2 regions of the Roseibium salinum genome follow, and region 2 is predicted to be linked to the other one. Evidence: predicted binding sites of a transcription regulator. Region 2 holds the regulator's gene; the other holds the start of a gene.
What was found. The regulator PhoB, encoded in region 2, activates phosphate uptake and scavenging genes when phosphate is short. The targets are predictions, from matches to a motif close to TGTCATNNANCTGTCAT.

Region 1: the regulator PhoB is predicted to act here: its motif matches at 4,426-4,442, upstream of ON753_RS21875 (DUF1045 domain-containing protein).

Annotation. Positions count from the first base shown of each region.
Region 1 is NZ_JAPEVI010000003.1:3,735,832-3,741,821, forward strand. Features, by position in the region: gene ON753_RS21860 (AsmA family protein) at 1-1,777, shown strand, start outside; gene phnN (phosphonate metabolism protein/1,5-bisphosphokinase (PRPP-forming) PhnN) at 1,870-2,448, opposite strand; gene ON753_RS21870 (alpha-D-ribose 1-methylphosphonate 5-triphosphate diphosphatase) at 2,441-3,586, opposite strand; gene ON753_RS21875 (DUF1045 domain-containing protein) at 3,583-4,332, opposite strand; gene phnL (phosphonate C-P lyase system protein PhnL) at 4,503-5,207, opposite strand; gene phnK (phosphonate C-P lyase system protein PhnK) at 5,219-5,990, opposite strand, start outside.
Region 2 is NZ_JAPEVI010000003.1:2,265,128-2,271,117, reverse strand. Features, by position in the region: gene pstA (phosphate ABC transporter permease PstA) at 1-929, shown strand, start outside; gene pstB (phosphate ABC transporter ATP-binding protein PstB) at 941-1,738, shown strand; gene phoU (phosphate signaling complex protein PhoU) at 1,768-2,466, shown strand; gene phoB (phosphate regulon transcriptional regulator PhoB) at 2,539-3,237, shown strand; gene ON753_RS15050 (GcrA family cell cycle regulator) at 3,538-4,065, opposite strand; gene ON753_RS15045 (aspartate aminotransferase family protein) at 4,466-5,665, shown strand; gene argF (ornithine carbamoyltransferase) at 5,662-5,990, shown strand, end outside.

The DNA of each region.
Region 1 (5,990 bases), 1.5 Mb from region 2:
CGTCGGCCTGACCGCCGAGGAACTGGTGGCCGGGCTCGATATCAACGGTTCCATCTCGATTGCGGACGGCGAGATCGGGGGCCTCGGGCTGGCATCCGCCGTCGGCGGTGACCCGGAAGCGGACCGGCTGACCAATCTCGCCATGGAGGTGGATCTGCAGGGGCTCGAGGAGCCGATCGCGTTGAGCGGAGCGCTCTCCTGGCGCGGGGAAGCCTTCAGCCTGACGGGCGAGGCGGACACGGCGCGGCTGCTGGCGGGCGACGCGGCTCCCCTCTCGGTGAGCCTGAAGGGCAACCGGGTAAGTGCCGGCTTTGACGGCCGGGCGGCGATGTCGGGAAATCTCGACGGCGCGGTGCGGCTGGAGACGGCCGATCTGCGCGGGCTGATGGCCTGGATGGGCCAGCCGATCGGCGCGGGCGGCGGTCTGAAGACCTTCAAGGCGTCCGGCATCTTCGGAATGCAGGGCGAGGCGATCACGTTCGAGGAAACCCGCTTCACGCTGGACGACACGTCGGGCGAGGCAAACGGCAAGATCGTGCTCGGCAAGAAGCCCAAGGTCACCGCACGTCTGGCGCTACGCGAACTGGTTCTCGATCCCTATCTCGGCGACCCTTCCGGAGCGGGCGAAGGCGCATCCAGGCCGTCTTCGTCTTCCGGCGGTGGTAGTGGAAACGGCGGAAATGGCGGCAAGAGATCCGGCCCCTCCGGCTGGAGCACGGCGGCGATTGATTTCTCCGGCCTGCAGGCGGTGGATGTCGATTTCAAGGTGACCACCCGCGAAATCCGCTGGGACAAGATCAAGATCGACGAAAGCGCCCTCTCGACCACCATTGAGAACGGCGTCCTGACGGCCAATCTCGAGAACCTCTCGCTTTATGGCGGCTCCGGCACGGGCACCGTGACGCTGAACGGCGCGGCGGCAACGCCCGAGATTGCCGCAAAGGTTTCGCTCTCCCAACTGAATGCCTATCCGTTGCTGCGGGACGCAGCGGAGTTCGACTGGATCGAGGGCAAGGCGGCCATCGACCTCGACGTGACGTCGCAGGGCGCCAGCGAGCAGGCGCTCGTCCAGGGATTGAACGGCACGGCGAGCTATCAGTTCGCCGATGGCGCGTTGCGCGGCATCAATATACCCCAGATGGTGCGCGGGCTTTCCATCGACACCCTGCTGGGCTGGCAGGAAAACCCGTCCGCGAAGACCGACTTCAGTACGCTCGAAGCAACCTTCCTGATCGAAAACGGCATCGCCCGGACGGAAGACCTGCTGCTTGTCGGCCCCTTGCTGCACATGACCGGCAAGGGCACGACGGATATGCCGGCGAAAAGGCTTGCCTTGCGCGTGGAACCGAGAATCGTGCCCACCCTGCAGGGCCAGGCGCCGCAGCCGCGCCGCAAGGGCGAAGACAAGAAACTTGCCGGATTGGGCGTGCCGATCGTGATCGAAGGCTCGTGGAGTGATCCGCGCATCTATCCGGACATAAAGGGGATCTTGGAAGATCCCGAAGCCGCCTACGAGCAGCTGCAGAAATCCGGCGGTGAACTGATCTCGATCCTTCAGGGCAAAAAGGATCCGTCGGAGCAACTGGTCGACACCGCCAACCAGGTCATCGAGCGCGCGACCGGCGGAAACACGCAGATCGATGTTCAGAAAGTCATCGACGGCGAGGTGGACGATGAGGAAGTCCTCAAAGCCGTTGAAGAAGGCTTCGGCCTGCCCTCCGGTCTGCTGGGCACCTTTCTGGGCAAGAAAAAGAAAGAGGACGAGAACGAGAATTAGAGCGCGTCCCGGTTGATACACCGTCATTCCAGATCCGCGCGCAGCTTGCCCTGCATTCGTCCGGACTAGTTCCGCTGGTCCCGCGTTACGCTCTAAAAGCCCAGGGCGTCCATCATCGTCGCGACGGCTGTCTCGACCGTGCCTGTGTTTTCGATCCGGATCAGGTTGGGAACGTTGTCCGGCTCCAGGTCAGCCCGTTCCAGGCGCGCCAGGATGTCTTCCCTGCTTTCCCGGCCCCGGGCCGCCAGGCGTTCGGCCAGTACCTCGACAGGGGCGGTGATCAGGAGAACGCAGGCGTTCTCGTATTTCTCCGCGGCCCGTTTCAGGACGCGGCGGGAGCCGTTGGCGATGACCGTGCCGCCGGAGGCGATGACATTGTCATAGGGTTTCGGGATGACATAGCCGAGACCATGGGCTTTCCAGGAAAGCGCGACCTCGCCAGCGGCAACCAGCCGCTCGAACTCCGCCTGGCTCAGCGTGTCGTGGTCTTCGGCATCGGCGTCGGCCGGGCGGGTGATCGCGCGCCGGGCGAAGATAACGTCGTCGCGGTGTTCCAGCCGATCCCTCAGCGCCGCCATCAGCGTGTCCTTGCCGGCGCCGCTGGGGCCGACGACCAGGACCATGCGGCCCGGGCCGAGCTTTTCCGATGTGTCCTTCACGGTGTCAGGCAACGCGCCGTCCTTCCCGCCAGACCCCGCGGACGATCGGAATGCCGCCCGCAAGCCTGACCTGGATGAGGTCCGCCCTGAGGCCCGGCTGCAGCACGCCGCGGTCCGTGAGGCCGATGGCCCTTGCAGGGGTCGAGGTCACCATGGCGACGGCTTTCGGCAGGGAAATCGCCTCGATGTCTTCGGCCAGCTGAAAGGCCGCCTGGATCAGCGAGACCGGTACATAGTCCGAGGAGAGCACGTCGAGATATCCGGCTTCCGCCAGTTCAGCTGCGGAGATATTGCCGGAGTGGGAGCCGCCGCGCACCACGTTGGGCGCGCCCATCAGCACCGCCATGCCGGCTTCGTGCGACGCCCTGGCGGCTTCGAACGTCGTCGGGAATTCGGCGATCCTGGTATTGAGTTCGATGGCTTCGTCGACGTGATCGCGCGTGGCGTCGTCATGGCTGGCAATGGTGATGCCGCGCTTGCCCGCAATGGCCGAGAGATCCTTGCGGTTCTGCGGCGCCAGGCCGCTGGCGCGTTCCTGACGGCGCGTGATGAACTCGTCCATCTCGGCGTCCGAAAAGCCCTTCTTGCCCTGATAGTAGATCCGGTAGGAATCGAGCGAGACGAACTGGCGCTGGCCCGGCGTGTGGTCCATAAGGGAAATCAGCCGGATGCTGTCATCATCCTCAAACACCTTGAAAGCCTCCAGAACGTCCGGAGCGGACACTTCGCAGCGCAGGTGGATGAAGTGATCGGCCCTGAGGCGCTGTTCCTTCTGGCCGGTCTCGATCGCATCCGCCAGAATGCGCATGTCCGTGTAGCGCAGATCCGCATCCTCATCCATGCCGACCCGCAGCGCGTCGAAGACGGTGGTGATACCGGCACAGGCGATCTGGGCGTCATGGGCTTGAACGGCCGAAACCGCATTCCAGCGGACTTTCGGGCGCGGGGCGTAGTGGGTTTCCAGATGATCGGTGTGCAACTCGACCAGACCGGGCAGCAGGTAGTCGCCCTCGCAATCATGTCCGTCGGCTCCGGTCGGCGCGGAGATGTCGCCGATGCGGCCGGCCGCATCCACCGTCAGCGATCCGTCGATGACCTCGTTGGCCAGAACCAGCCTGGCGTTCCTGAAGACTTTCGGGTGCGTACTCATAGGGTCTCCTTGCGGGTGAGGCGGCCGGCATCAGGGGCTGCTTCCAAAGGTGCGGTCGTGCCGGTGAGCCTGAACACCGTATGCACGTCAAACGGGGCGCCGGCTTCCGGCTCGACATAAAGGCCGAAGCTGCCGCAGCGCCGCGGATGGCCTGTTACCTCGGCAAAAAAGGTTCTGGCGGCGTCCGCCAACAGACCGGCTTGCGCCTCATCCTCCAGCTTGTTGGACAAGGTCATGTGAAAGCGGAATTCGTCGAAAACGTAAGGATAGCCCCACTCGGTCACATAGAGGTCCTGCCTGGGCGTCAGCCCGCTCCTGCGGCGGCGTTCCAGGTCCGCCTCCGTCAGCGGTGCGCGGAAGGGCTCGAAGCTGCGCACGCACAGCGCCGCAAAACCATTCAGCGCGGCTTCCGGCTGGTTCGGCGTCAGGGCCAGGAATTTTCCGAGCCGGTTGACATCGAGCCCCTCGATATTGAAGGGAGCAATCTCGCCGGCAAAGGCCTCGCAGGCTTCCAGGAGCGCTTGTTCTCTCTCCCCGGCGCGGAGGGTGAACGGCGCCTTCAGCGTGCCGTGAAATCCGTAGCGGCGCGGGCTGGAGGTGAGGCTCTGAACCTGCGCAGCCGTCAGGCCGGGCATGGCCGCCTGCCGCAGGTCGGTTCCCCTGAACGGGTCGCGGCCAAGCCAGGCATTGCCCAGCTGCATCAGGCGGTCGTCGGCATCGGCGGCGAAATAGATGGCGTAGCGCATGGTGTCACGGTTCTAAAATGGGGTTGACCCGAGAAGGGTCCGCGAAATGATGGCCCGGAGAAAAGTGGCCCGGACAAATCGCGGCTTGGCGACATGACGGCCTAAAGACGGGCGACGCCCTTTCTGTGACAGTTCGCGCCCGCCCGCAAGACTTTCCTCTCCGGTTCCCGTCAGGCCGCGGCCTCCGTGCTGAACCGGGTGACGTCGATAATGCGGTCGGCGATTTCCTCCCGCACGTCCTGGTCATGCAGAATGCCGACCATGGCGACGCCCCTGGCCTTCTTCTCTTCCACCAGCCGGACGACGACGGCGCGGTTGGCCGCGTCGAGCGAGGCGGTCGGCTCGTCCAGCAGCAGGATCGGATAGTGAGCGATGAAGCCGCGGGCAATGTTGACCCGCTGCTGCTCGCCGCCGGAAAACGTTGCCGGAGGCAGGCCCCACAGCCGCTCCGGCACGTTAAGCCGGGCGAGCAGTGTGCGGGCGGCGTCGACGCCTTCCGCCTCGCTCGTGCCCTGGGCGATCAGCGGTTCGGCGACGACATCTTCGGCCGAGATACGCGGGATCGTGCGCAGGAACTGGCTGACATAGCCGATGGTATTTTCGCGCAGCTTCAGGATCTCGCGCGGCTGGGCGCCGGCCACGTTGACGATTTCGTCGCCGAGCGTGACCAGGATCTGGCCTTCGTCGCAGCGGTAATTGCCGTAGATCATTTTCAGGATCGAGCTCTTGCCGGCACCTGACGGCCCGCCGAGAACCACGCATTCTCCGGCATCGACCGAGAATTCGACCTTTTCGACCACGGGAATGACGGTGCCGTCCTGCAGATGCATGGTGAACGACTTGCCGACATTGTTGAGATAGAGACGGACAGCCATCTGGATTTTCCTCACACCTGGAGAATGGAAGAGACGAGCAACTGCGTATAGGGCTCGCGCGGGTCGTCCAGCACCTGGTCGGTGAGGCCGCTTTCGATGACGTTGCCGTGGCGCATCACCATGATCCGGTGCGACAGCAGCCGGGCGACGGCCAGATCGTGGGTGACGATCACCACGGACAGGCCGAGATCGGCCACCAGCCGGCGCAGGAGGTCCAGAAGGCGCGCCTGAACCGAGACGTCGAGACCGCCGGTCGGCTCGTCCATGAACACCAGCCGGGGGCGGGTCACCAGATTGCGGGCGATCTGCAGGCGCTGGCGCATGCCGCCGGAGAAGGAGCGCGGATCGTCGTCGATCCGGTCGCTTTCGATTTCCACCCGGCCGAGCCAGTCATCCGCCGTGGAGCGGATATTGCCGTAGTGCCGCTCGCCCACGGCCATCAGCCGCTCGCCGACATTGGCGCCGGCGGAGACGTTCATGCGCAGCCCGTCGGCGGCGTTCTGGTGCACGAAGCCCCAGTCGGTGCGCATCAGCAGGCGCCTTTCGGCTTCGGTTAGCTGGTAGAGATTGCGCATGGTGCCGTCGCGCATGCGGTACTCGATGGCGCCGGCGGTCGGTGCCAGGCGGGTGGAAAGGCAGTTGAGCAGGGTCGTCTTGCCCGATCCGCTCTCGCCGACGACCGCCAGCACTTCGCCGGGCCACAGATCGAAGGAGACATTCGAACAGCCGATCCGGTCGCCGTAATAGCGGGTGACGTCATGAACCTGCAGGAGCGGTTCATCC
Region 2 (5,990 bases):
TCCTGGCCCATCCGGACAGCATCGGCTCCACGGTCGGGTTCGATCTGATCGCCTCCTCCCGCGTCGATGGCTATATGAAGGGCCGCGTGGATCGCGACGACCTGGCACAGGACAAGAACCTTGATGCGGCGCATCTGGATCTCGCCGATCAACTGCAGGCAGCCGGCATTCTGGAGAAGCGTTTCAACTGGGAATTCGTGTTCGGCACCGATGCGTCGGACTCTCGTCCCGAGCAGGCCGGTATCGGCGCTTCCATGGTCGGCTCGCTGTTCATGATGCTGGTGGTGCTGGTGCTCTCCCTGCCTATCGGCGTCGCTGCATCTATCTATCTGGAGGAGTTCGCGCCGCAGAACCGGTTTACCGACCTGATTGAGGTGAATATTTCCAATCTCGCCGCGGTTCCGTCGATCGTGTTCGGTATCCTCGGTCTGGCGGTGTTCATCCAGTTCATGCATCTGCCGCAGTCGGCTCCTCTTGTCGGCGGCCTGGTGTTGACCCTGATGACCCTGCCGACGATCATCATTTCGACGCGCGCCTCCCTCAAGGCCGTGCCGCCGAGCATTCGCGACGCGGCCCTCGGCATCGGCGCGTCGAAAATGCAGTCGATCTTTCACCACGTGCTGCCGTTGGCGATGCCGGGCATCCTGACCGGCACGATCATCGGTCTGGCGCAGGCGCTTGGGGAGACGGCGCCGCTGCTTCTCATCGGGATGGTCGGCTTCATCGCCTCCAATTTTCCCGATGGCGTCGCCGCCGGTTTCCTGTCGCCGAACTCGGCCATGCCGGCCCAGATCTACGAATGGGCGAAGCGAGCCGACCCGGCATTCTACGAGCGGGCATGGGGCGGGATCATTGTCCTGCTGGTATTCCTGATGGCCATGAACATTATCGCGATCATCCTGCGCCGCAGGTTTGAGCGCCGCTGGTAAGGACCGAGCCGATGAACGAGATGCCGACAATCGAACAGGCGAACAACATGTCACAGAGCAAGATCTCTGCCGGGAATGTGCAGGTCTATTACGGCGATACCCATGCCATCAAGGATGTGAGCATTGAAATCCGGCCACAGTCGGTCACGGCTTTCATCGGTCCCTCCGGCTGCGGGAAGTCGACTTTCCTGCGGTGTCTGAACCGCATGAACGATACGATTGCGAGCAGCCGGGTCGAGGGCCGGATCGAGATCGACGGTGAAAACATCTACGATCCCAGGGTCGATCCGGTGCGGCTGCGGGCAAAGGTGGGCATGGTGTTCCAGAAGCCCAATCCGTTCCCGAAGTCGATCTATGACAATGTCGCCTATGGGGCGCGCATCCATGGCCTGGCCCGCAACAAGGCCGAGCTGGACGACATCGTCGCCTCCAGCCTGCAGAAGGCGGGACTGTGGGAAGAAGCCAAGGACCGCCTGGACGAGCCGGGCACGGGCATGTCCGGCGGCCAGCAGCAGCGTCTGTGCATCGCCCGTGCGATCGCCGTCAGCCCGGAAGTGATCCTGATGGACGAGCCGTGCTCCGCGCTCGACCCGATCGCGACGGCGAAAGTGGAAGAGCTGATCGACGAACTGCGCGAGAATTTCACCATCGTCATCGTGACGCACTCCATGCAGCAGGCGGCCCGCGTCTCGCAGCGTACCGCATTCTTCCACCTTGGCGTGCTGGTCGAGGAGGGCCTGACCCAGGACATCTTCACCAACCCGAAGGACAAGCGGACGCAGGACTACATCACGGGCCGCTTCGGCTGACCGAAATACCGGATACTAGGGGACACACGATGTCTGAACATATTGTCTCGGCGTTTGACCAGGAACTGACGGACATGGCCGGCAAGATCGCCGAAATGGGCGGCCTGGCTGAAAGGGCCTTTGCGGATGCCGTGTCCGCGCTGGTTTCGCAGGATCTCGAGCTGGCCAGAACCACCATCCGTCAGGATGAGCGCCTGGACGCGCTGCATCACGAAGTCGAGGTGAAGCTGATCGAAATGATCGCCCGCCGCCAGCCGCTGGGCCAGGACCTCAGGGAAATCACCGCGGCAACGCGGATTGCCAACGACCTGGAACGGGTCGGAGACCTGGCCAAGAACGTCGCCAAGCGGGCGATTGCCATCGACAGCGGGCTGCAGTCCAAGAAGCTTGCCATCGGCGTCGAGCACATGACCGAGCTTGCCCTGTCGCAGCTCAAGCAGGTGCTGGACGCTTATACCCGCAAGGACGCCGAAGCCGCGCGCCGGGTCCAGGAGGCCGATGCCGAGGTCGATGCGATCTACACCTCGATCTTCCGCGAGCTGCTGACCTACATGATGGAAGACCCCCGGGTCATTACCCAGTGTGTCCATCTCCTGTTCTGCGCCAAGAACATCGAGCGCATCGGCGATCACGCGACCAACATCGCCGAGAACGTCTACTACATGGTCACCGGTGAGCGCCTGCCGGAAGAGCGCACGAAGATGGACGAAACCATGGGTCCTGCCTGAACCTTGCTCGTTGAACGCCAGGAATGAACTGTCCGGCGCTCGGCGCCGGTGAGGGAAGTGGAGCGATACTGTATGCCGAAGGTGCTCATCGTTGAAGACGAAGAACCACTCAGCCTTCTGTTGCGATACAATCTGGAAGCGGAAGGATACACGGTTGAATCCTGTGTCCGCGGCGATGAAGCGGAACTCCGGCTGAGGGAAAGCCTCCCGGATCTCCTGCTCCTCGACTGGATGCTGCCGGGCCTGTCCGGAATTGAACTGTGCCGGCGCCTGCGTGCCCGTGAAGATACCGAACGTCTGCCGGTCATCATGCTCACGGCCCGCGGCGAGGAGGCCGAGCGCATTCGCGGCCTGGCGACAGGGGCCGACGACTACGTGGTCAAGCCCTTCTCCGTGCCCGAACTGATGGCCCGCGTGCGCGCCATCCTGCGGCGGGCAAGCCCGGAAGTGGTGTCGAGCATGCTGCGCTCCGGCGACATCGAACTGGACCGCGAAACGCACCGCGTCCGCAGGAACGCCAAGGAGATCCATCTCGGGCCGACGGAGTTCCGTCTGCTGGAATTCCTGATGACGTCGCCCGGGCGTGTTTTCTCGCGCGAGCAGTTGCTCGACGGCGTCTGGGGTCACGACGTCTATGTCGACGAGCGCACCGTGGACGTCCATGTCGGGCGCCTGCGCAAGGCGCTCAACAAGGGCAAGGCCAGTGACCCGATCCGCACCGTCCGCGGCGCCGGGTACGCCTTCAACGATCAGTTCTCGGCAACAGGCTGAACCGTAGAGGCGCCACTGCCGCGCCGCCCGCACTGCCGAAAACGGGCACCCCCTTCACGAATGCCCATAGCCGTGGTGCACCCGGCCTAGCCTAGCGACAACCTTTCCTTCGTCCTCCCGGACGGAGCGAAGCGCAGATCCGGGACCGGTGAGCCGAGGTCTGTCGTGTAGGATGGAAGGAGAACGGGCTTGCGGCTCTCCGATCCCGGCGCGCCCGGCTGGCGATGGAGATCGCAGGGTCAGAAAACAAAAATGCCCACCGGATCGGCGGGCACTTCAAGTCTGAGCTGAACTGTTGCGTCAGGATGCCTGGGCGATCACCTTGCGGTCGCGGCGGCGGTCGGCGACCGGCTGGTAGGCGATCTTGCAGTGGTGCGCGCAATAGGGCACGCCGGCATCCGACTGGCGGCCGCAGAAATAGAAGTCGTCCGTTGCCGGATCACCGATCGGCCATTTGCAGGTCCGCTCGGTCAGCGTCAGGATCGTTGCACGCTGGGAGATCGGGACCAGTTCCGCGATCGGTTCCGGTTTTGCTTCGGCCACCGGAGCCGGTGCGTAATCGGCCTTCAGGGCGGTCGCGCCGATCGATTGCGGCTGGGCGGCCGGTTTCTTCGGTGCCGAAGTGCCCGCGGGAGCGTTGGGTCGTGCGCGACGCTGTTTGGACGGGTTGGAGGCCGTTTTGGCGCGGCCGGAAAGGCCCAGCCGGTGCACCTTGCCGATCACGGCGTTGCGGGTCACCCCGCCCAGCTCGCCCGCAATCTGACTGGCGCTCAAGCCGTCGCTCCAAAGCTTTTTGAGAAGCTCAACCCGTTCGTTCGTCCAGCTCATTGCCGCACCCTTTTTATTTGACCGACCGGCGGCCATTAGCCTCGTGACAAGCATGCGCTCGATCGGCATATCTAGTGCCTGTATCCGATTGACGTCACGAGATCTCGTGTCTGACTGCCCAGAGGTTACAATAGTGTTAATTTGTGAGGCAACCACTGGTCTTAAACCAATTGGGGATGAACCGACTTTTCCCCAAATAAGGCGAGCCCGTTGAACGTGTCGTGACTTCCCGATTTGCGGGCAAATACGGCATTTCCATTGACAGGCAACGGTAGGGACGGTGTATAAGTTCTCCGCTGCGTGCCGCCTCATCGGGGCGGCACGTTGCGTTTTGGCCTTTCCGTACCGTTATCGTGACGTAACCGGAGCGGGAAAGGCGCTAACAGGAGTTGTACGAGGAATGTCCGAGACGGCACTATTTGGAAACTACGCAAGATCGAACCTGTCTTTCGATCACGGGGAAGGTGTCTGGCTGGTAATGGCAGACGGCCGACGATTCCTCGATTGCGGTTCCGGTATTGCCGTGAACGCGCTCGGCCACAGCCACCCGCATCTGGTCAAGGCCCTGCAGGATCAGGCGGCCAAGCTCTGGCATGTCTCCAATCTCCACCAGATGCCGGAAGGCGAGCGGCTGGCGAAGCGGCTGTGCGAGGCGACATTTGCCGACAAGGTGCTTTTCGTGAATTCCGGAGCCGAGGCGATGGAGGCCTGCATCAAGTGCGCGCGCCGCTATCACTATGACAACGGCCAGCCGGACCGGTTCCATATCGTCACTTTCGAGGGCGCGTTCCACGGCCGCACGATTGCGACCATTGCCGCCGGCGGACAGGCGAAATACCTGGAGGGCTTCGGGCCCAAGGCGCCGGGTTTCGATCAGGTGCCGACCGGTGACCTGGATGCGCTCAAGGCCGTGATCGGCCCGCAGACCGCGGCGATCGCTATCGAACCGATCCAGGGCGAGGGCGGTATCCGGGAGATCCAGGTCGATTTCCTGCGGGCCCTGCGCAGGATCTGCGACGACAACGGCATTCTCCTGATCTATGACGAGATCCAGACCGGCGTCGGACGGACGGGCAAGCTGTTCGCCCATCAGTGGACGGGTGTCGAACCCGATCTGATGGCTATTGCCAAGGGGATCGGCGGCGGGTTCCCGATGGGCGCCTGCCTTGCGACCGCCGAGACGGCGAAGGCCCTGGCACCTGGAACCCACGGCACCACCTTCGGCGGCAATCCGCTGGCCATGGCGGTCGGCAACGCCGTGCTGGACGTCGTGCTCGGCGACGGGTTCCTGGAAGAGGTCCGGCAAAAGGGCCTCAGCTTCAAGCAGAAGCTTGCCGGGCTGGTGGACAGCCATCCGAAAGTTCTGGAGCAGGTGCGCGGCAACGGTCTGATGCTCGGCCTGAAATGCGTCGTGCCGGCAGGCGACTATGTTGCCGCCGCCCGCGAGGCCGGGCTTCTGGCAGTCCCGGCCGGCGAAAATGTGGTGCGCATCATGCCGCCGCTGACCATTAGCGAAGAAGAAATAGCAACCGCCGTCGAGCGGCTCGACCAGGCCGCCCGTGCAGTGGAAGAAAAACTGGTGGAAGGAGCGGCCGAATGACCGCGAACGGAACCTATCGGAATTTTCTGGATCTGACCGAATTCGAAGGCGACGAGCTGCGCGCCATTCTTGAAGCCGGCAAGAAGATCAAGGCAAACCGAGACGGTGTCCGCAGCGAGCGGCCGCTTGCAGGCAAGGTCCTTGCAATGATCTTCGAGCAGCCCTCCACGCGGACCCGCATCTCCTTCGATATCGGCATGCGCGAGCTTGGCGGCGAAACCCTCATGCTGACCGGCGCTGAAATGCAGCTCGGGCGGGGCGAGACGATTGCCGACACCGCGCGTGTTCTCTCCCGTTTCGTGGACGGGATCATGATCCGGATTTT